Regions from separate parts of the Kocuria sp. BT304 genome, predicted to be linked through region 2. Evidence: predicted binding sites of a transcription regulator. Region 2 holds the regulator's gene; the other holds the start of a gene.

Region 1 (11,693 bases), 510 kb from region 2:
AACCCGGGATGGTGGGGGACGGGATCCGCCACGAGTTCACCGTGACCGCCGGCGACGGCGCGTCCGCGGCGGACGCTGAGGACGGCCAGCTCAAGGAGCAGGCCACCACCCAGTACGCCTCCTACGTCAAGGACCAGAGCGAGCAGCTGCTCTCCGGCACCGAGGAGTTCGCGCGGGCCTACCGGGCCGGCGACGACGCCCGCGCCCGCGAGCTCTACGCGCCCGTGCGCATGCACTGGGAGCGCATCGAGCCCGTGGCCGAGTCCTTCGGGGACCTCGACCCCAAGCTCGACCTGCGCGAGGCGGACCTCGAGGAGGGCCAGACGTGGACCGGGTGGCACCGCATCGAGAAGGACCTCTGGCCTCCCCGGACCGGTTACACCGCCCTGCCCCAGAAGGACCGGGACGCACTCGGCGAGCAGCTCGTGAGCGACACGAAGACCCTCCACGAACGCACCCGCGGCATCACCTTCACCGCGGACCAGCTCTCCAACGGCGCCAAGGAGCTGCTGGACGAGGTGGCCACCGGCAAGGTCACCGGCGAGGAGGAGGCGTGGTCCCACACGGACCTGTGGGACTTCCAGGGCAACGTGGACGGCGCACGCATCGCCTGGGAGGACCTCTCGCCGCTGCTCCAGAAGCGGGACCCCGAGCTGGACAGCACCCTGAAGACCCGCTTCGCCGAGCTGCAGAAGCTGCTCGACCAGCACAGGCGCGGGGACGGCTTCGTGACCTACGACCAGCTCACCAAGGCCCAGGTCAAGGAGCTCTCCGACGCCGTCAACGCCCTGTCCGAACCGCTGTCCACCGTGACCGACAAGGTGGTCGAGTAGACCGTGGCCACCCCGCACCAGGACGTCCCCGCGCGGCGGGCCGTGTCCCGCCGCGCCCTGTTCGGCACCGGAGCCGGTGCGCTCGCGGTGGGTGCCGGGCTGGGACTCGCCGGCCCACCGGCGGTCGCCGCCGTCGGGGACGCCCTCGGCACCCGGGCCCCCGACGACGTCGTGGCCTTCCACGGCGCGCACCAGGCCGGGATCGTGACCCCCGCCCAGGACCGGCTGTGCTTCGCCTCCCTGAACGTGCTCACGAAGGACCGCGCGGAGCTCGTGGCGCTGCTGCGCAAATGGACCGCGGCGTGCCGGAGGATCACCCAGGGCCTGGACGTCACCGAGAACGGCTTCGACGGCGGCTCCGACCACGCCCCGCCCCAGGACACGGGGGAGGCCCACGACCTCTCCGCGGCCCACCTCACCGTGACCGTGGGCTTCGGGCGCTCGCTGTTCCGGGACGGTTCCGGCAAGGACCGCTTCGGGCTGGCCGAGCACCTGCCGGAGGCCCTGATCGAGCTGCCCCACTTCCCGGGGGACCGCCTCGAGGAGCACCGCACGGGCGGGGACCTGTGCATCCAGGCGTGCGCGGACGACCCCCAGGTGGCCGTGCACGCGGTGCACAACCTGATCCGCATGGGCTTCGGGATCGTGTCCACCCGGTGGATGCAACTGGGCTTCGGGCGCACCTCCTCGACCTCCACGGAGCAGGCCACCCCGCGCAACCTCTTCGGGTTCAAGGACGGCACGGCCAACCTCAAGGCCGAGGACCCCGACCAGATCGACCAGCACGTGTGGGTGCGGGACGGCTCCTGGCTGGACGGCGGCACGTACCTGGTGGCCCGCCGCATCCGGATGATCCTGGAGACCTGGGACCGGGAGTCCCTCATGGGCCAGGAGAAGATCATCGGACGCACCAAGGGCACCGGTGCCCCGCTGTCCGGCGGGGAGGAGTTCACCCCCGTGGACCTCTCCATGGCGGGATCCGGCCACCAGCCCATCATCCCCGTGGACTCCCACGTGCGCCTCGCGCACCCGGACAGCAACGGCGGGGTGCAGATGCTGCGCCGCGGCTACAACTACGCCGACGGCACCGACTCGGTGGGCAACATGGACGTGGGGCTGTTCTTCATCGCCATGGTCAAGGACCCCGCCACGGGCTACGTGCCCATGCAGAACAGACTCGCGCGCCAGGACGCCCTGAGCGAGTACCTGCGCCACACCGGCTCCGGGCTCTTCGCCGTCCCGGCGGGGCTCTCGGAGGACCCGGAGGACCACTTCGGGCGTGCCATCTTCGAGGCGTAGCCGCCCGCAGGGCCGGGGACGCGCGGCCGCTCGGCACGGCAAAGGGCGTGGAGCCGCAGGGCGGTGGCGCAGCATGTGGTGCTGCAGCCGGGGCCCGTGGGGGCGTGCGGCTCGCCGGGAGCGGACGACTGGCGCGGCGGGCTCGTCAGGTCCGCGGGCGGCGTCGTCCCCCGACACGGCCCGCTGACGTGAGGCGCGACACATCCCAGTCCCGGCAGGGTCGAAGGGTGGGCCCGTGAACCAGGACACAGCACGGACATCGGCGCGCCCCGGCGCGGGCAGGGCACTCTTCGCGGCCATCGTGGGAACCGTGATCGAGTGGTACGACTACGCGCTCTACGGCACCGCCGCGGGGCTCGTGATCGGGCCGCTCTTCTTCGCGGGATCGTCCGCAGGCGCCTCCCTTGCCGCGTTCGCGACCTTCGCCGTGGGATTCGTGGCGCGTCCTCTCGGAGGCGTCCTGGTGGGGCACGTGGGGGACCGCCACGGGCGCCGCCCCGCGATGATGCTCACGGTGGTCCTCATGGGCGTGGCCACCGTGGGCATCGGCCTGCTGCCCATCCACCTGGCCATCGGCGCGGCCGCCCCCGTGCTGCTCGTGCTGCTGCGGCTGCTGCAGGGCATGGGCGCGGGCGCCGAGCTCGCCGGGGCCATGACCCTCGTGGCCGAGTTCGCCCCGCCCCGGCGCCGCGGCCTCTACACCTCCCTGGTGCTCTTCGCACCGCCCGCCGGCATCGTGCTGGCGTCCGTCGCGTTCCTCTGGGCGGCGTCCCAGGGCGACGACGCCCTGCTCGCCTGGGCGTGGCGCGTCCCGTTCCTGGCCTCGGCCGTGCTCTTCGCGCTCGCGGTGTTCATCCGCGCCAAGCTCGAGGAGAGTCCCGAGTACGAGGCAGCCCTGGCCCGGGCGCGGCAGCAGGGGCAGGGGCGCAAGGTGCCGCTGCTGCAGCTGCTGCGCCACCACACCAGGGCCGTGCTCGCGGGGTTCTTCGCGCTGGCCGGTCACAACGCCCTGAACTACATCCTGGCCGTGTTCTCGCTGTCCTTCATGACCTCCCCGGCCGTGAGCATGCCGCGCGGCTCGGCGCTGCTGGCGGTGAGCATCGGCTCCGTGTGCGGTGTGCTGACCACTCCCCTGGGGGGACTTGCCGCGGACCGGTTCGGGGCGCGACCCGTGCTGGCCGTGGGATCCCTGCTCGGCGCACTGGGAGCCTTCCCGCTGTTCCGCGCGCTGGCGTCCGGGGACACGGTGCTCGCGACCGTGGCCATCGGCGTGGGGTACGGACTCGTGGTCGCGTGCACCTCCGGGGCGCAGGGCACGTTCCTGGCCGGGCTGTTCCCCATGGCGGAGCGCTTCAGCGGCATCGCCCTGGCGCGCGAGACCAACGGGGCGGTCGTGGCTGGGTTCAGTCCGCTCGTCGCTGCGGCCCTGATCACCGCGTCCGGCGGGGCCACGTGGGGCGCGGCCACCTTCCTCGCGGCGTGCTGCCTCAGCTCCGTGCTCGCCGTGGCCCTGATGCGCTCGGAGCACCACGCGTAGGACGTGACTGCCACATCCCCGACCGGATCCGGGCAGGGGTGGGCGCATGCTGCGGACGCCGCCGGATGCCGTGTGGTCCCCGCACATGCCGCTCTGCACGGTGGAACCCCTGAGCGTCGAGGGGCGGCCCGCCGACTTCGGATCCCCCTCGAGCGGCACGAAGGACGCGTCCTCGACCTGACGACCCTCGGCACCCATGAGAACTGCCGCGGCTCGGCGCCCGCGGCCACGTCATCGACGCGCGCATCATCGGTGAGGCGGCTCGTAGCGGTCGGTACGAGCCGCTGCCCCTCACGCAGCTGTGGCACCTGGCCGCCCGGTGGGGTCGCCCCCGCTCCTGAGCACGTCCACGTCGGTCGCACCGAGGCGTGCCGGTGCTGGGGACGTGCCCGCCCGGTGGTGTCCGACCGCGCCCCGCTGAGGACCTGCCCTCCGTGTGACGTCCGACCGTGGCTCCGAGCGCGTGCCGACGATGGCACGGCCGGGGGAGTGGGGGGCATGCCCTGGGCGCGGTCGCTTATGCGTGTCGGACGGCCTTGGCACCGTCTCAGGAGTCGAATAAAGGTTCGAACACCTGGGGAGGACGGCGCATCATGACGGTGCTGGACATGCGGCAGATCGAGAGCTTCGAGGACCCGTGGGACACGGTTCCCGTGATCGGGGCCGCCCTCGACCCCGAGGCGGCCGGGGCCGCGGGGGAGTGGGGGGCAGAACCTGCCCCGGAGGATGTCTCGGTGCGCTGCGACGCCGTGGGGAACCCGTGCGAACTGGTCTACCACGGCCGGGAGCAGCGCGTGCTGGAACCGGTGATCCACTGGTTCGAACGCCGGAAATGGTGGGATGTGGAGGCCCGCGTGCCCCGCGAGAGCCGCACCAGCGCGGTGGACCGGGAGCGCTGGCGGGTCCAGGCCGTCCAGGCGGGCGCGGCGGTGGCCCGCACCTTCGAGCTCACACGCAACCAGGCCACCGAGCAGTGGCAGCTGCTGCGTGTCAGTGTGTGATCCCGTGGCCGTGGAGCCCACCGGGGCGCCGTTGGAGGTGCCCACCTCGGTTGACAGATGTTCGAACACAGTTTCGAATAGGGGCATGTGGTTCCCTCATCTTCACGTGGCGTCCGCGTTCAGTGCGCACTACGGCGTGGCACGCCCGGAGGAGCTCGCGCGGGCGGCCGCCGGGCAGGGCGCGGAGATCCTGGCGTGCACGGACCGGGACGGTCTCTACGGTGCGGTCAAGCACGTGCTGGCGTGTCAGGAGCACGGGATCGCCCCCGTGCTGGGGGTGGACCTCGCCCTGCTGCGGGAACCCGTGCAGCACGCGGGTGCACCGGGCGGGGCGCGCCCGCGTGCAGGGAGCACACCGCAGCGCGGCGGCGCCGTGCGGCCGGGCGGGAACCCCGTTCCGGCACGCGGGAACGGGAGCGGCCCCGGCTCAGGGAGTGCGGGCCCGGTCCGCCCGGGGTCTGCCGCGGCCCGTGGGGGCCGGCGCACGGCGGCGCCGCGGGTGGTCGGCCGGGTGGTGGTGCTGGCCACCGGGCACGACGGCGGGTCCGGGTACGCGGCGCTGTGCCGGCTGGTCTCGGCCGCCCACCGCTCCCACGACCGCGCCGCGGCCAGCCCCATCGGCCTCACCGCCGCGCAGCTCGCGCGCCACGTGCACCGCGCCGCCCGCAGTGGGGAGCCCGGACTCGTGGTGCTGGTGGGGCCGGACTCGGACGCCGGCAGGCTGCTGGCCCGGCGGCACTACCGGGGCGCGCGGGAGGCCCTGAACCGCTGGCGTGCCCGGCTGCCACCCGGTGCCCTCGTGGTGGAGACCACCACCCACCTGGCGCCGCAGGGCGAGGCGCTGAGCACGGGGCACGCGGTGCGCCTCTACGAGCTCGGGCGCGCCGCGGACGTGCCCGTGGTGCTCAGCAACGCCGTGCGCTACGCCCACCCGGGGCAGGCCGTCACCGCGGACGTCCTCGACGCCGCCCGCACCCTCATGTCCCTCGACGAGCTCGCCGGGGCGGACCGTGGGGTGCTGCAGCCCAACGGCCAGGGCTGGCTCAAGGACGGCCCGCGCATGGAACGGCTCGCCCACGAGATCGTCACCGCCGCCCGCGTGGACCGGGACACCCCCGCCCGGCTGCTCGTGGACACCCACCACCTCGCCGAACGCTGCCGCCTGGACCCGCAGGGGGACCTCGGCATCGGGACCCCCATGATCCCGGAGGCCTCCGTCCTCGGCCTCAGCGGGGACCCGGACCGCGAGCTCGCCCGGCGCTGCTACGCCGGTCTCGCCCGGCTGCACGCCGGGGAGGACTGGGACCGCACCGTCCCCGGGCTCAACAGGGAGTCCCTGCGCGAGAGGCTCGAGCGCGAACTGTCCGTGATCTCCCAGCTGGGGTTCGCCGGGTACTTCCTCACCGTGGGAGAGGTCTCGGACCTGATGAGCGCCATGGACGTGCGCCACGCCGCGCGCGGCTCCGGGGTCTCCTCCCTGGTGGTGCACCTGCTCGGGATCTCACCCGCGGACCCCCTCGAGTACGACCTCGTGTTCGAGCGCTTCCTCTCACCGCTGCGCCCCAACCTCCCGGACATCGACATCGACATGGAGAGCGCCCGCCGCCACGACGTCTACCGCCGGATCTTCGAACGCTTCGGTCCCCGCCGCGTGACCCTCATGAGCATGCAGAACGCCTACCGCTCCCGCGGTGCCGTCCGGGACGCCGGACTCGCCCTCGGCCTCGGCCCGCAGGACGTCGACCACGTGGCGGGTCAGCTGTGGCGGGTTCCGGGGGGCACGCTGCGCGAGGAGATCTCCCGCCGCCCCGAGCTGGCTCCCCTCGCGCAGCGCCTCAGGGACAACCGGCAGATGGACCTGCTGGTGGACCTCACCGAGCGCCTCGACCGGCTGCCCCGCCACATCTCCATGCACCCGTGCGGGGTGATCCTCTCCGACACCACCCTGCTGGACCGCACCCCCGTGCAGGCCAGCGGAATCGGGCTGCCCATGTCCCAGTACGACAAGCACGACATGGACCCCATGGGGCTGATCAAGCTCGACATCCTGGGCGTGCGCATGCAGTCCACCCTCGCCCACGCCGTCGCGGAGGTCGCACGGCTGCACCCCCACGAGGCGCTCCCGGACCTGGACACCATGCCCCGCGACGACCCCGACACCTTCCGCCTCATCAGCTCCACCCACACCCTGGGCTGCTTCCAGATCGAGTCCCCCGGGCAGCGCGAGCTCATCGGCACGATGGGCCCCGAGGAGTTCAACGACCTCGTCGTGGACATCTCCCTCTTCCGCCCCGGGCCCATGCAGGCCAACATGGTCCGCCCCTACCTGGACGCCCGCCACGGCTGGTCCACCCCCGTGTACCCCCACCCGGACCTCGAGGAGGTCCTCGCCGAGACCCGCGGCGTGGCCGTCTACCACGAGCAGATCATGCGGATCATGGACCGGATGACCGGGTGCGGCCTGGGCCGCGCCGACGTCTGGCGCCGCCTGCTGGGCTCCCCCGGCGAGGAGCCGGTGGAGACCGCCTTCCGGGAGGGCGCACGTGCCCGGGGCTACACGCGGGCCGTCATCGACACCGTGTGGGAGATCCTCCACGCGTTCGGCAGCTTCGGCTTCTGCAAGGCCCACGGGGTGGCCTTCGCAGTGCCCACCTACCAGTCCGCGTGGTTGAAGACGCACCACCCGGAGGCCTTCATGGCGGGGGTGTGGGAGCACGACCCTGGGATGTACCCGGCGCGGCTGCTCGTGGGGGAGGCCCGCCGCATGGGCATCCCCGTGCTGGGACCGGACGTCAACCGCAGCGGGGAGCACCACCGCGTGGAAGCGGTGACGCCCCGGCCCGGCACCGTGGTCTCCGGGGACCTGGACGCGGGGATCCCCCACACGCAGGACGGTGCCTGGGGGATCCGGATGTCCCTGAGTGCCATCACCGGGGTCAGCTCCGCCGAGATCGAGCGGCTCCTCGCGGGGCAGCCCTACGAGAACCTCGCCGCGGTCCGCGCCCGTGCCCGGCCCTCCCGGCGGAGCCTGCAGCGCCTCGCCACGGCCGGGGCCCTCGACGGGCTGCTGCACGGTTCCGGGACCCGTGCCTCCCGCGCGGACATGGTCCACTTCCTGACGGACCGGGCGCAGCTCCCGGCCCGGGGGTCCGCGGGACGCACCGGGCCGGGCCAGGGGCAGCTCGCACTGCCCCTGGGGGACGTGGACCTGACGTCCCTGCCAGCCCGGCTGCCCGAGCTCACCCCGCAGGAGAGGGTGCGGGCGGAGATGGAGACCATGGACATCGAGGTCAGCGCCCACCTCATGGACTCCCATGCCGAGCTCGTGCGCGCCTACCGTGCCACACGGGCGCAGGACCTGCTGGGGCTGCGCAGCGGCAGCGAGGTGGTCGTGGCCGGTGTGCGGGTCTCCACCATGACCCCTCCCATGCGCAGCGGCAGACGCGTGGTCTTCATCTCCCTGGACGACGGCTCGGGGGCGGTGGACTGCACGTTCTTCGACGAGGCGCAGGCTGCCTCCGGGGAGGTGCTCTTCGCTCCCACGCTGCTGCTGGTCCACGGCCACACACGACGCACGGGCCCCCGCGGGATCGGGATCCAGGCGGTCCGGGCCTGGGACCTCTCCCGCCCGGAGACCCTCCCCGACCCCCGCACGCTGCTGGGATCGTGCCCCACCCCCTCGCGGCCGCCGCGGCGCGACGGGCCGGCACGGGCGCGGCAGCCCCGGGGGCACGGCAGCGGGCCGCGGGCCACCACTCAGAAGGCGTCCGGGCACGGGGCGGGTGTGCGATGACACCGCCCATGACACACCGCGGACGCGCAACGGCACGGTGCGGCACACCGCGAGTGCTGTGGAACACTGAGAGCCATGGCGAAGAACACCGGTGCAGGGGAGCTGCTGCCGTCCGTGGACCAGGTCACGGAGCAGGCCATCAACCTCGGTTACCGCTTCGACCAGAAGCTGCAGCGGTGGCGGCAGGGGCGTGCGGTGCAGCGGGGGGACATCCCCACCATGCTCGCGTTCGACGGCTACGGCAGTCCCCGCTACGTCCGCGCCCTGGGGCGTGTGCTGCTCAAGACCCGCTCGCTGGTGGGCGAGACCGACGACGCCGCCGAGTCCATCCGCGGGTGGCGCTCCTTCTCCTCCGTCCCCTACGCCTTCGCGCACGTGAACGTGTGGCTGGGGGACCACGAGTTCCACTTCGTGGCGGACAAGGGGGGCGTGATCGACGTGGACCTCAACGTCTCCATGGCCCCGGGGGTGCACACCATCTACATGCAGGCGGAGGGCTCGGACGTCACCGAGGCCACCATCACCGTGGTCTCGGACCAGCAGCACCTGGGTGTCGTGTGCGACGTCGACGACACCGTGATGGTCACGGCGCTGCCCAGGCCCCTGCTCGCGGCGTGGAACTCCTTCGTGGCCAACGAGCACGCCCGCACCCCCACCCCGGGGATGTCCACCATGATGGACCGGCTGCGACGGAGCCACCCGCACGCCCCGTTCCTCTACCTCTCCACGGGGGCGTGGAACGTGGCCCCCACGCTGCGCCGCTTCCTCACCCGCAACGCCTACCCGGCGGGTGCGCTGCTGCTCACGGACTGGGGGCCCACCACGGAGCGGTGGTTCCGTTCGGGCGCACAGCACAAGGTGCAGAACCTGCAGCGTCTGGCCACCAACTTCCCGCACGTGAAGTGGATCCTCATCGGGGACGACGGTCAGCACGACCCGCAGATCTACTCGGGCTTCGCCCAGCGCCACCCGGAGTCCGTGGCGGCCATCGTGATCCGCAACCTCTCACCCACCGAGGCCGTGCTCGCCGCGGGCGCCCGCGTCTCGGACCGGCACCAGGTCACGGTGCCCGAGGGCGTGCTGTGGCTCGAGGCCAACGACGGCGCCTCCATCTCGGACCAGCTGCGGGACGCCGGGCTGCTCTGAGCCCGCTCCGGCAGGTGCGCCCTGCCCGTCCGGAGGGCCGCTGCGCCCACCCGGCCGTGCGCCCGCAGCGGCGGCCGAAAACTTTTTCGGTGAGTTCCGGAACAGCTCTTATCCACACCGACCGCGGCGCGGACCGCGGGATCACGCGGTCCGCGCCGCCCCGTCCTGTGGACAACACGGGGGAAAACACGCGACCCCCTGTGGAACACGTGACCACATCATGTTGGGTGTCCTGTCCATGTGCGCCACTAGATGTAGTATTGACGCAGATGTTCAATCGTCTGGCGCACCACCCGGTTCACGAGCCCCACGGCCCCGGGAACGCCGGAGCAAAAGGTACTTCCCGCAAGGAGAATGGGCTATGTCAGTCACCGTGTATTCCAAGCCGTCGTGCGTCCAGTGCAACGCCACCTACCGTGCCCTCACCAAGAAGGGCATCGACTACACGGTGGTGGATGTCACCGAGGACACCGCCGCGTACGAGCACGTGGTGGGTCTGGGCTACCAGCAGGTCCCCGTGGTGGAGACCGGTTCCGAGCACTGGTCCGGGTTCCGCCCGGACAAGATCAACTCCCTGGCCCTGCTGCTCTCCGCCTGAGCCGAGCACCGGGCCGGACGCCACCGCCCGGCCCTCGGGCGGCACCACTGACCGGCTGCCCGCCCACCGGCCCCGCGCTCGTTCACCGGCGGGGCTCGCTCACCGGCAGGACTCGCACCAGCCGCCACCCGCGCAGCCGGTCGTGGCGCATCCAGCTCCCTCGCCCGCTCGTGGACCGGTCGCCGGGAACCGGCCGCGCACCGACCGGCGGCTCACCGGTCACCGTCCGACCGTTGCCCGGTCGGACACCGGAGACCGGCCGGCCCCGGGAGGCGGTCCCGGCAGACGGTTCCAGGACCCTGCCGGGAACCGCTCTCCGCACGCACGATCCCCGGACACGATCCCCCCAGAATCGAAGTGATCCGCCCATGAGTGCTCTTGCCTCGGTTCTCGCCCGGGCGAAGGAGCGGGAACACGATCGGAATCCCGCGCCGGCGGGGGAGGACGCACCCCTGGTGGTGTACTTCTCCTCCGTCACCCGCAACACGGACCGTTTCATCGCCAAGCTGCCGGTGCGCTCCATCCGGCTGCCCCTCAGGACGTCCGAACCCCCTCCCCGGATCGAGGAGCCGTTCGTGCTCGCTGTGCCCAGCTACGGTCGCCCCGGGGGAGCGGGATCGGTCCCCCCGCAAGTCGTCAAGTTCCTCAACGACGCCCCCTCTCGGGCCCACCTCAAGGGTGTGATCGGAGCGGGCAACACCAACTTCGGGCCGCTGTTCTGCGTGGCCGCGGAGAAGGTGGCCACCAAGTGCCAGGTCCCCCTGCTGTACAAGTTCGAGCTCATGGGCACGGACGAGGACGTCGAAAAAGTCACCCAAGGATTGGAAGAGTTTTGGCCAGCATTCACGAAACCCCGGGAGTGAGCGTCGAGCCCGGTCACGAGGATCCCACGTGCCCCGAGCAGTACCGGGGTCTGGGCTACCACGAGCTCAACGCCCTGCTGAACCTCTACGACGCCGAGGGCAACATCCAGTTCGAGGCGGACCGTCAGGCCGCGCGGCAGTACTTCCTGCAGCACGTCAACAAGAACACCGTGTTCTTCCACGACCTCGAGGAGAAGCTCAAGTACCTGGTGGACCACCAGTACTACGAGGCCGAGGTGCTTGAGAAGTACAGCGTGGAGTTCATCAAGGAGCTGTCCAAGCAGGCGTACGGCTACAAGTTCCGCTTCCAGACCTTCCTGGGCGCGTTCAAGTTCTACACGTCCTACACGCTGAAGACGTTCGACGGACAGCGCTACCTGGAGCGCTTCGAGGACCGCGTGGTCATGGTCTCCCTCTACCTCGCGGACGGGGACGAGACCCTGGCGAAGCGTCTGGTGGGCGAGATCATCTCCGGTCGCTTCCAGCCGGCCACTCCCACGTTCCTCAACGCGGGCAAGAAGCAGCGCGGCGAGCTGGTCTCGTGCTTCCTGGTGCGCTTCGAGGACAACATGGAGTCCATCGGGCGCAACATCAACTCGGCGCTGCAGCTGTCCAAGCGCGGC
Region 2 (11,693 bases):
CACGCCCTGCGGCGTGTGGCCGGGCTGTCCACGGAGCTGGAGGACGTCACCGAGGTCGAGTACCGCCAGCTGCGGCTCGAACGCGTGGTCCTCGCCGGGCTGTACTCCAGCGGCACCCTGGCGGAGGCCGAGAACTCCCTGCGTGAGCTCGCGGCGCTCGCGGAGACGGCAGGCTCCGAGGTCATGGACGGCATGCTGCAACGGCGCGTGAACCCGGACCCGGGCACGTACCTCGGCTCCGGAAAGGCACTCGAGCTCAAGGACGTGGTCGCCGCCACCGGGGCGGACACCGTGATCGTGGACGCCGAACTCGCCCCCTCCCAGCGCCGTGCGCTCGAGGACGTGGTGAAGGTCAAGGTCATCGACCGCACCGGCCTGATCCTGGACATCTTCGCGCAGCACGCGAAGTCCAAGGAGGGCAAGGCCCAGGTGGAGCTCGCGCAACTCGAGTACATGCTCCCGCGCCTGCGCGGCTGGGGTGAGTCCCTGTCCCGCCAGGCCGGTGGCCGGGCGGCGTCGGGCGAGGGCATTGGCAGCCGCGGTCCCGGTGAGACCAAGATCGAGCTCGACCGCCGCCGCATCCGCCAGCGGATGGCCAAGCTGCGCCGTGAGATCGCGGCCATGAAGCCCGCACGGGAGACCAAGCGGCTCAACCGCCGGCGCAACGCCGTGCCGTCGGTGGCCATCGCGGGTTACACCAACGCCGGCAAGTCCTCCCTGCTCAACCGGCTCACGGACGCCGGGGTGCTCGTGGAGAACGCGCTGTTCGCCACCCTGGACCCCACGGTCCGCAAGGCCCAGACCCCGGACGGCATCGGCTACACCCTCGCCGACACCGTGGGCTTCGTGCGCTCGCTGCCCACGCAGCTGGTCGAGGCGTTCCGCTCCACGCTGGAGGAGGTCGCGGACGCGGACGTCATCGTGCACGTGGTCGACGCCTCCCACCCGGACCCGGAGGGCCAGCTCAAGGCCGTGCGGGACGTCCTCACGGACGTGGGGGCCAACGACATCCCGGAGATCGTGGCGCTGAACAAGTCGGACATCGCCGATCCCGTGGTGCTCGCCCGGCTGCGCAACCACGAGAGCCCCTCCGTGGCGGTCTCCGCGCGCACCGGTGAGGGGATCGAGGAGCTGCGCCGGATGATCTCCGCGGCCATCCCGCGTCCGAACCACGACCTCGACCTCCTCGTGCCGTACGTCCACGGCGAGGTGGTCTCCCGGCTGCACGCCCAGGACGCCGAGATCCTCAGCACCGAGCACACCCCGGACGGGACCCGGCTGCACGTCCGGGTCCGCGAAGACCTCGTGGAGGACCTCCAGCAGTACCGCAGCGACCGCCCGCAGCCCCACGACGTCGGGGAACAGGACACGCAGGGCGCATGAGTGCGCCGTTCGTCGACGAGTCCGGGAAGGACGTCTCGGACGTCCGCCCGGAGTCCCTGCCCGGCGGCGCGGACGCCCTGGAGCTTCTCGATGCCGCCGTGACCGCCCTCGGGGGGCAGCGCCGCGACGGACAGCGCTTCATGGCGGCGAAGGTCGCCGAGGCCCTGCAGACCCACCGCCACCTGCTCGTGCAGGCGGGCACGGGCACGGGCAAGTCGCTCGCCTACCTGATCCCCGCGCTGGTCCACGCCCGCAGCTCGGACAAGCCCGTGGTGGTCGCCACCGCCACACTGGCACTGCAGTCGCAGATCACCGGGCGAGACGTCCCCCGGCTGCTCGACGCCCTGGAGGACGAGCTGCACGAACGTCCGGACGTCGCCCTGCTCAAGGGACGCTCGAACTACGCGTGCCTGCACAAGGTCGAGGGCGGCTACCCGGAGGAGGAGGACGCCGCCCTGTTCAGCGTCCCCGGGGGCGAGCCCTGCACAGACCGGCCGCTCGGCGGGCTCGCCCAGCAGGTCATGCGGCTGCGCGAGTGGGTTGAGATCACCGACACGGGGGACCGGGACGACATCCACCCCGGCGTCTCGGACGCCGCCTGGCGCCAGGTGTCCGTGACCGCGAAGGAGTGCCTCGGGCGGAAGTGCCCCCTCGTGGAGCAGTGCTTCGCGGAACGTGCCCGGGCCCAGGCGGGCGAGGCGGACATCGTGATCACCAACCACGCGCTGCTCGCGATCAACGCGTTCGAGGGACTCGCGGTGCTGCCGGAGCACGACGTGGTGATCGTGGACGAGGCGCACGAGCTGCGCGACCGCGTGACCGGGGCGGTCACGGCCTCGCTGTCCGCCGCGGCCGTGCGCGCGGCAGGAACGGCGGTGCGCAAGCACACCGCGGCGTCGAGCGATGCCCTCGAACGGGCCGCGCAGGCCTTCGACAAGGCGTTCGACGACGAGCAGTCTGGTCTGCTGCCGCGCGGGTTCACCGAGGAGCAGGTCTACGCCGTCCGGGGGATCCAGGACGCCGCGCGCACCGGTCTCAGTGAGACCAAGGGGGAGACCAAGGGCGAGGACGCCGGGCGCCACGCCGCGCGCTCGCGGCTGTCGGAGCTGCTGGACACCGCGGACCGCGTGCTCGGTGCGGACACCACCCACGACGTCCTGTGGGTCTCCCGCGTGGGCCGGTGGAGCCCCACGGAGGGGTACGTGGGAACCGACGCGGGAGAGCCCGCGACCCTCAACATCGCCCCGCTGAGCGTTGCGGGGCCCCTGCGGGAAGGTCTCTTCGACGGCCGGACCGTGGTGCTGACCTCCGCGACCCTGGCCGTGGGGTCCTCCTTCTCCTCGGTCGCCGGCTCCCTGGGTCTGCAGGGTCCGGGCGCGCCGTCGTGGCGGGGCGTGGACGTGGGCAGCCCCTTCGACTACCGGCGCCAGGGCATCCTCTACGTGGCCAAGCACCTGCCCAAGCCGAGCCGGGGCGTGGCCGGCGAGCAGCTGGACGAGCTGCTGGCCCTGCTGGAGGCATCGGGGGGCGGTGCTCTGGGGCTCTTCTCGTCACGGCGTGCCGCGGAGGACGCCGCCGAGGCCCTGCGCGAACGCACGGAGCTCCCGATCCTGTGCCAGGGGGACGCATCGCTGCCGTCCCTCGTGAAGGACTTCACGGACGACCCCGCGGCCAGCCTGTTCGGCACCATGAGCCTGTGGCAGGGCGTGGACGTGCCGGGTCAGTCCTGCCGCCTGGTGGTGATCGACCGGATCCCGTTCCCGCGCCCGGACGACCCCCTGGGGACCGCGCGGACCCGTGCGGCCGAGCGCGCCGGGGGCAACGGCTTCATGACGGTCTCCGCATCCCACGCCGCCGTGCGGCTCGCGCAGGGCGCGGGGCGGTTGATCCGGGCGAGCGGGGACCGGGGTGTGGTGGCGGTGCTGGACTCCCGGCTGGCCACCGCACGCTACGGCTCGTTCCTGGCCCGCTCGCTGCCCCCGCTGTGGCCGACCACGGACAGGAGCACCGTGCTGGGCGCCCTGGAGCGGCTGAACCGGTCCTGATCCCGGGCGTTGCTCGAACCGCGCAGTCCCGCGGGTTTGCCGTCCGGCGTGATCCGGGCGGCCCTCGACCGCGCGCTCTGCGGGCCGCGCTCAGGCCGGGCGGGGCGTCACAGGGAGCGGAACACCGACACGACCTTGCCCATCACCGTGGCGTGGTCGCCCAGGATGGGCTCGTAGCGGGTGTTCTGCGGCAGCAGCCAGGTGTGGCCGTCCCGCTGTCGGAAGGTTTTCACGGTGGCCTCGTCGTCGAGCAGCGCGGCCACCACGTCCCCGTTCTCCGCGGAGTTCTGCTGCCGCACGACCACCCAGTCCCCGTCGCAGATGGCGGCGTCGATCATGGAGTCGCCGGAGACCCTGAGCATGAACAGCTGGCCGTGGCCCACGAACTGCCGGGGCAGGGAGTAGACCCCCTCGACAGACTGCTCGGCGGTGATGGGCCCGCCGGCCGCGATCCGTCCCACGAGAGGCACCGGGACCATGGCGGCGTCCTCGTCGACCGCGGGCACCGCGGACATGGTGGGCACCAGGGGCGACACTGAGGCGCCGGAGGGGGACTGCTCACCCGCGGACTCCGCGGCTCCCAGGTGGCGGTCGAGCTCCTGCTGGCTGAGCGGGCGCAGCACCTCCATGGCGCGCGGTCGGCGCGGGTCCCGGCGCAGGTACCCCCACTTCTCCAGCTGGCCGAGCTGGTGGGTGACGCTCGAGAGCGAGGCCAGCCCCACGATGTCGCCGATCTCGCGCATGGACGGCGGGTACCCCCGGTCCGCAATCGAGCGCTGCACGGCGCCGAGGATCTTGGCCTGACGGTCGGAGAGTGCTCCAGCGCGCGGGCCGGGTGTCTGCTGAGCCGGGGAAGTGGTGCTCACGAGCGGGGTCCTTTCGCCGCGTCGCACACTGCGCTCCCGAAGGTTTGGGCCGCGGAGCGCCGTCCGCTTATGCGTGTCGGAGACGTGGGGTCGACTGTCACGGGTGTCGCACCAGCTTAACCCGCGCTGGCCTGCGTATTCAAATATGTGTTCGAAACAGACCTCGACAGGATTCGTACATCCGTGCTAGAACTGGTTCCAGTGATTCGAAGATGTGTTCTACACGCCACCGGCGTTCGAACACCGCCACCGGACGGTGGCACCAGACAGACCACCAGGAGGTTGCCATGACCGCTCTCACCATGCCGGGGACCGCCCGCCGCGCCGTGCTACACGGCACCCGGGGCGCGCGGGTCCGCGTGGGCGCTGCTCGGGGTGCAGCGGCCCGGGATGCAGCGGGTCGGGGTTCAGATGGTCGCGGTGCCGCGGGTCTCGGGTCAGAGCGTCGGAGCACCCCGGCGCGAGTCGCGGGTCTCCGCGGGAAGGTCGTGCCGGGCAGCGCCGCGCGCGGGAACGCCGCACGGAGCGGTGCCGGTCGCGGCGAGACCGCGCCGGGCGGCCACGCAGGGGATGCGGCGTCTCGGATCTCGGGGATCAGGGCCATCGTGCGGGGAGTCTCCGCCGCTGAGGCCCGTCCGGCGGGCTCCGTGGACTCCGCCGCGGGGGCCGTCCTCCGACTGACCCGTCGGGGCCGGTTCCTGCTGATCGGTCTGCCGGTGGTCACGGGTGCTGCGGCGCTGCTCGTGGTGGCCGCGGTGTTCCTGCTGCCTCCTACCGTGCACGCCTCCACCGATGCGGTGGGAGCCCCGGTCACGCACAGCGTGACGGTCCAGTCCCGGCAGAGCCTGTGGGAGATCGCCGTGGCGGCGGATCCGCAGCGGGACCCCCGCGAGGTCATGCGTGACATCGCTGAGCTCAACGGCCTGACCTCCCCGGACCTCTCCGCGGGGCAGGTCCTGGAAGTGCCGTCCCGATAGACCCGGCCGTTAGACTGGGCCGGTGAATTCTCCGGAGAACACCGTCTCGTCCCTGCCGCTCCGCGACGACCTGCGTGGCATGTCCCCTTACGGGGCCCCGCAGCTGGAGGTTCGGGTGGCGCTGAACACCAACGAGAACACCCATCCCGTCCCGCCGGGCGTCGTCGAGGCCATCACCCGGGGCGTGCAGGCGGCTGCGTCGTCCCTCAACCGGTACCCGGACCGGGACTTCACCGCTCTGCGCGAGTCCCTGGCCTCGTACCTGGGTCACGGGCTCACCCGTGAGAACCTGTGGGCCGCCAACGGGTCCAACGAGATCCTGCAGCAGATCCTGCAGGCCTTCGGTGGTCCGGGACGGTCCTTGCTCAGCTTCGTTCCCACTTACTCGATGTACCCGCTGCTCGCGCTCGGCACGGGCACCGCGTTCATCGAGGGGGAGCGGGACACCGATTTCTCCCTCGACGCGGACTCCGCCGCCCGCCAGGTGCGCGAGCACGCGCCCGACGTCGTGTTCTTGTGCTCCCCGAACAACCCCACCGGCACCGCGCTCGACCTCGACGTCGTCTCGGCCGTGTACGAGGCGGGGGAGGCCACGCAGACCGTCGTGGTCGTGGACGAGGCCTATGCGGAGTTCGCGCGCCAGGGCACCCCCTCGGCCCTGACCCTGCTGGAGGGGCGGCCCCGGCTGATCGTCTCCCGCACCATGAGCAAGGCCTTCGCGCTGGCCGGGGCCCGCCTGGGGTACTTCGCCGCCGCACCGCACGTGGCGGACGCCATGCGTCTGGTCCGGCTTCCGTACCACCTGTCCTCGGTCACGCAGGCCACGGCCCTTGCCGCGCTCGCGCACCACCCGGAGCTGCTCGCGACCGTCGAGGACGTCAAGGCCCAGCGGGACCGCATCGTCTCGGAGCTCACCCGGCTCGGGCTCACCCCGGCGGTGTCCGACTCCAACTTCGTGTTCTTCGACTGCGCGGGGGACGCCCACGCCATGTGGCAGGGACTGCTGGACCGGGGGGTGCTCGTGCGGGATGTCGGGATCCCCGGCCACCTCCGGGTCACCGCCGGCACCGAGGAGGAGACCACCGCGTTCCTCGCCGCGGTGCGTGCGTGCCTCGCCACCGCATGAGGGAGCACGCCGGATCCGCGGCCTCGGCGCTGGGTGGACGTCTCGCGCGCGAGTCCGTCCGCAGAGCGTCCGCCCGGGCGTCCTAGACTGGAACGGTCCCGGGCCGTCCGTTCCGCGAGGTCACCGCCCCCGACCGTCGGCTCGAACATCCCGGGCCACGAGCGGCAGCCGCGCCCTGCGCCGAGAGCAGCAGCTCGCGGGGGCGGGCCACCCGCGGGACACCACCCACCACGAGGAGTCAGCACCACAGATGAGCGATACCGGCACACAGTTCACGGCCGCACCGGCATCCCCCGCGCCGCGCACCGCCACGGTGGAGCGCGTCACGAGCGAGTCTTCGGTGCGGGTGAGCCTGAACCTGGACGGCACCGGGGTCTCGCACATCGAGACCACGGTGCCCTTCTACGACCACATGCTCACGGCCCTGTCCAAGCACTCCTTGATCGACCTGGACGTTCACGCCCACGGCGACACCCACATCGACGTCCACCACACCGTGGAGGACACCGCCATCGTGCTGGGAGAGGCCCTGCGTGAGGCGCTCGGGGACAAGCGCGGCATCCGGCGCTTCGGCCAGGCCGTGGTGCCACTGGACGAGGCACTGGCCTCGGCCGTCGTGGACGTCTCCGGGCGTCCCTACGTGGTGCACACGGGGGAGCCGGAGGGTCAGCAGTACCACCTGATCGGGGGGCACTTCACGGGCTCCATGACCCGTCACGTGCTCGAGTCCCTCGCCCACCACGCCCAGCTGTGCCTGCACATGGACGTGGTCCGCGGCCGGGACCCGCACCACATCGTGGAGGCGCAGTTCAAGGCCCTGGCCCGTGCGCTGCGCGAGGCTGTGGAGCCGGACCCCCGGATGGCGGATGCCATTCCCTCCACCAAGGGCGCGCTGTGAGCGCGGCACCGGCCCCCGCGCGGGAGGGCGACGGCGCGCAGGACGCACCGAGCGTCGTCGTGCTCGACTACGGGGCGGGCAACGTGCGCTCCGCGGTCCGGGCCCTGGAAGCGGCCGGGGCGCGGGTGCGGCTCAGCGCGGACCCCCGGGACGTCCTGGACGCGGACGGGCTCGTGGTGCCCGGCGTCGGCGCGTTCGGGGCCGTCATGCAGGGGCTGCGGGCCGTGGACGCACCGCGGCTGATCGACCGGCGGATCAGTGGGGGTCGTCCGGTCCTGGGCATCTGCGTGGGTCTGCAGGTGATGTTCGAGCGCGGTGTGGAGCACGGGGAGCAGACCGAGGGGCTCGGCCAGTGGCCGGGCACCGTGGAGCGGCTCGACGCACCCGTGGTGCCCCACATGGGGTGGAACACGGTGCGGGCCCCGCAGGACTCGGTGCTCTTCCGTGGTCTGCAGGACGAGCGGTTCTACTTCGTGCACTCCTACGGGGTGCAGCAGTGGGAGTTCGACCAGAGCATCCCGGTGATGACCCCGCCCGCGGTCACGTGGTCCGAGCACGGCGCCCCCTTCGTGGCCGCCGTGGAGAACGGCCCCCTGAGCGCCACACAGTTCCACCCGGAGAAGTCCTCGCACGCGGGGATCGCCCTGCTGCGCAACTGGCTCTCCACCCTGCCCCGCACGGGCAGGCTCGACGACAGGGTCCCCGAGCCCGGGACGGAGGTGACCGCATGACCGCCTCGGTCCTGGTCCTGGTGGCGGGCGCGTTCTTCGTGGGCGGCGCCATCTCGTTCGCCCAGCAGCGCAAACCGCTGTGGTCCGTGGTGCTGCTGGGGCTCGTTGCCGCGGCGTTGATCGGCTACGGCGGCTACTCGTGGTTCACGAGCGTGTGAGCGCGCCCCGGACCGACGTGCGCGTCGCGTCGACGTCGGGCGCACCGCACGCTGCACCACCTCCGGGCCGCGGCGCCGTGCCACCGCCGACGCCGCACGCGGTCCCGACCGGGACCTGACCCCGCCCCGCCGCGGGCCAACACCCAGAACCGCGCCACCCGGCGCCCACGTGAGGAGACCCATGACAGAGAACACCGACCGTCGGCTCGAGCTGCTGCCCGCCGTGGACGTCCAGGGCGGACAGGCCGTCCGACTCGTCCAGGGCGAGGCGGGCTCCGAGACGGGCTACGGCGATCCGCTGGAGGCCGCGCGTGCGTGGCAGGACGCGGGCGCCGAGTGGCTGCACCTGGTGGACCTGGACGCCGCGTTCGGGCGCGGGGACAACATCGAGGTGCTGCGCCACGTGGCCGAGAACCTGGACCTGAAGATCGAGATGTCCGGCGGGATCCGTGACGACGAGTCCCTGGAGCGCGTGCTGTCCCTGCGCCCGGCCCGCATCAACCTGGGCACGGCCGCGTTGGAGAACCCGCAGTGGACCCACCGCGTGATCGCCGAGCACGGGGACCTCATCGCCGTGGGACTGGACGTGCGGGGCACCACGCTCGCCGCGCGCGGCTGGACCGAGGAGGGCGGGGACCTGTGGGAGGTTCTGGAGCGCCTCGAGGCGGACGGCTGCGCGCGCTATGTGGTCACGGACGTCACCAAGGACGGCACGCTGCGCGGGCCCAACACCGAGCTGCTCGCGGAGGTGGCCCGCCGCACGGACAAGCCCGTGGTGGCCTCCGGCGGGATCTCCTCGCTGGAGGACATCGCGGCCCTGCGCGAGCTGGTTCCCTCCGGTGTGGAGGGCGCCATCGTGGGCAAGGCCCTGTACGCGGGCAGGTTCACGCTCGCGCAGGCGCTCGACGTCGCGGGTCGCCCCGGTGCCTGACGACGCCGCCCGCCCCCTTCCTCCGCACATCGCCGCCCAGCTGCGCTCGGCCGGCGGCCCCACGGACACGGGTGGTCAGGCGTGGGAGGGCCGCAACCTCGGTGAGGGCACGAGCCACACGCACCAGTTCCCCGACGACCCCGGGACTGCCGATCCGGACCTGGCCGCCGCGCTCGACGCGTGGCGTGCGGGTCGGGCGGGGGAGCAGGACGTCGTGGCCGCACTTCCCGGGGTGCGGGTGTTCGTCCCCATCGTGGCGCAGGTCTCCCGGTCCCACATCACGCGGGACGGGCTCGTCCCGGACAAGGAGGCGGACATGGCGCTCGTGAGCCTGCAGGCCTCCGACGGCCGTCAGGCGCTTCCCGTGTTCACCTCCACCCGGGCGCTGAGCGCGTGGAACGGCGAGGCCCGTCCGGTGGCCACGGAGCTGCGCAGGGCCGCACTGTCCGCGGTGCAGGACGGCTCGTCGCTGCTCGTGGTGGACCCGGCGTCGGACCCGGCGTTCGTGGTGCGGCGCCCCGCGCTGTGGGCGCTCGCGCAGGGGCGTGAGTGGACGCCGTCGTACCGGGACTTCGCGGTGGACGACGCCGTGACCCGCGCCGCCGTGGGGGTCCCCGGCATCGTCTCGGCGCTCGCGGGCCCCGGCAGGGGCGTCGACGCCGTGCGGGGTGACGCCGCGGTGCTGCGCGGCGGGGGAGAGGGCCCGGAGCTCACCGTGTCCCTGCAGCTGCGGCCCGGGTTGCCCGAGACCGAGGTGGCCGCTGCCGTGCAGGGCTTCCAGGAGGCACTGGCCGCGGAGCAGATCATGGCCGAGAGCGTGGACTCGGTCCAGCTGCGGCTGACCTCCTGAGCGCAGGAACCGCTGCGCGGGACGTGCGTGCCCGAGGGCCCCGTGCGCCGTGCTGATCCTCAGCCGGCGACCACCGGGGAACACCCGGCTCTCGGCCGAGCGGGGCCGACCCGCGCGGCCTCGACGGCGACAGCGCCGATCCACCCGACCAGGTCATCTCCGACTCCGTCGAGGAGAATTCACGCCCCGAGAACGCCGTCACCTTCCGGCTGCCGTCCCGCCGCGCCAATGACTGCGGCCCCCGGCAGGACCGGGGGCCGCAGGACCGGGGATCCGGCTCAGCCGTAGACGGGGCCGGTGAACTTCTCGCCCGGGCCGGCACCGGGGGCATCGGGGAACGGGGACGCCTCGCGGAAGGCCAGCTGCAGGGACTTGAGCCCGTCGCGCAGCGGTCCCGCGTGCTGGGACCCGATCTCGGGTGCGGCCGCCGTGACGAAACCGGCGAGGGCGGTGATGAGCTTGCGGGCCTCGTCGAGGTCCTTGAGCTCCTCGGCGTCCTCCTCCGCGGCGAGCCCGCACTTGACCGCCGCGGCACTCATCAGGTGCACCGCGGCCGTGGTGATGACCTCCACGGCTGGAACCTCGGCGATGTCCCGCATCTGGTGCCCGACCTCCTCCAGCGCCTCCGGCGGGAGGCCCGTGGCGTCGGCGGCGGGGGCCTGCTCGGTGGTTCCGGCTGACGGGTTGGCGGCGAATTCGAAGCGCTCGGGGCGCGGTTGCTCGGACATGGACCCACTGTAGAACAGGGCACCCGCCCCCGGCGCGTCCCGCCCCGTGCTCCCGGAGGACCGGCGGAGGAGTGGCCGGGTACCGCCCCCGTGCGCTATGATGGCTGGCAGTGTGCAAGCGGAGGCAACTCCCACCCGCCGCCGTTCCCGGTCCCGACCGGGAATCCCAGGCGACCGGGTACCGGACCGGACCGGTCCTCCACCCACGGTGGGGGACGTGCAGTGCGGTCCTCGTGTGGTCCCTGACCTCCGCTCGCGCGTGCCGCAGCGGAGGTTTTTTCGTTGCGGTGGCAGTCCCACCCACGGGGAAACCCACGAACTCAGGAGATTGGCATTAGCGATCCACGTATCAATGACAGAATCCGTGTCCCGGAAGTCCGTCTCGTCGGACCTGGCGGCGAGCAGGTCGGCATCGTGCGCGTTCAGGACGCGCTGCGGCTAGCCCGTGAATCGGATCTCGATCTGGTCGAGGTCGCCCCGAACGCCAAGCCTCCCGTGGCCAAGCTCATGGACTTCGGCAAGTACAAGTACGAAGCCGCGGTCAAGGCCCGTGAGTCCCGCAAGAACCAGGCCAACACGGTGCTCAAGGAAGTGCGTTTCCGTCTGAAGATCGACACGCACGACTACGAGACCAAGGTGGGCCACGCCAAGCGGTTCCTCTCCGCGGGTGACAAGGTCAAGGCCATGATCCAGTTCCGCGGCCGTGAGCAGCAGCGCCCCGCGATGGGTGTGCGCCTGCTCGAGCGGCTCGCGGAAGACGTCGCCGAGGTCGGTGTCGTGGAGACCGCGCCCCGCGTGGACGGACGCAACATGGTCATGGTCATCGGGCCGCTCAAGAACAAGGCGGAGGCCCGGGCCGAGGCCCGCAAGCAGCAGCAGCGGGATAAGTCCAAGTCGGAGAACCAGCGCAAGCAGCGCGTGGACACCTCCTCGCCCGAGACGGTGACCCAGTCGATCGGGGACGCGTTCCCCGCCGAGCTGCGCGACGCAGCGTCGTCGC

Evidence for each region. The regulator LexA, encoded in region 2, represses DNA repair genes until DNA is damaged. The targets are predictions, from matches to a motif close to TCGAACANNTGTTCGA.
Region 1: a site for LexA is predicted at 4,224-4,239, ahead of DNL27_RS06315 (DUF6504 family protein). Genes of this name have one in related genera too.

Annotation. Positions count from the first base shown of each region.
Region 1 is NZ_CP030039.1:1,403,340-1,415,032, forward strand. Features, by position in the region: gene efeO (iron uptake system protein EfeO) at 1-833, shown strand, start outside; gene efeB (iron uptake transporter deferrochelatase/peroxidase subunit) at 837-2,132, shown strand; gene DNL27_RS06310 (MFS transporter) at 2,368-3,669, shown strand; gene DNL27_RS06315 (DUF6504 family protein) at 4,263-4,670, shown strand; gene DNL27_RS06320 (DNA polymerase III subunit alpha) at 4,756-8,463, shown strand; gene DNL27_RS06325 (App1 family protein) at 8,539-9,609, shown strand; gene nrdH (glutaredoxin-like protein NrdH) at 9,971-10,207, shown strand; gene nrdI (class Ib ribonucleoside-diphosphate reductase assembly flavoprotein NrdI) at 10,576-11,070, shown strand; gene nrdE (class 1b ribonucleoside-diphosphate reductase subunit alpha) at 11,067-11,693, shown strand, end outside.
Region 2 is NZ_CP030039.1:1,908,917-1,920,609, reverse strand. Features, by position in the region: gene hflX (GTPase HflX) at 1-1,383, shown strand, start outside; gene DNL27_RS08485 (ATP-dependent DNA helicase) at 1,380-3,428, shown strand; gene lexA (transcriptional repressor LexA) at 3,536-4,294, opposite strand; gene DNL27_RS12455 (LysM peptidoglycan-binding domain-containing protein) at 4,900-5,271, shown strand; gene DNL27_RS08470 (histidinol-phosphate transaminase) at 5,351-6,397, shown strand; gene hisB (imidazoleglycerol-phosphate dehydratase HisB) at 6,648-7,295, shown strand; gene hisH (imidazole glycerol phosphate synthase subunit HisH) at 7,292-8,026, shown strand; gene DNL27_RS12265 (hypothetical protein) at 8,023-8,184, shown strand; gene priA (bifunctional 1-(5-phosphoribosyl)-5-((5-phosphoribosylamino)methylideneamino)imidazole-4-carboxamide isomerase/phosphoribosylanthranilate isomerase PriA) at 8,366-9,115, shown strand; gene DNL27_RS08450 (SseB family protein) at 9,108-9,965, shown strand; gene DNL27_RS08445 (DUF1844 domain-containing protein) at 10,244-10,693, opposite strand; gene infC (translation initiation factor IF-3) at 10,976-11,693, shown strand, end outside.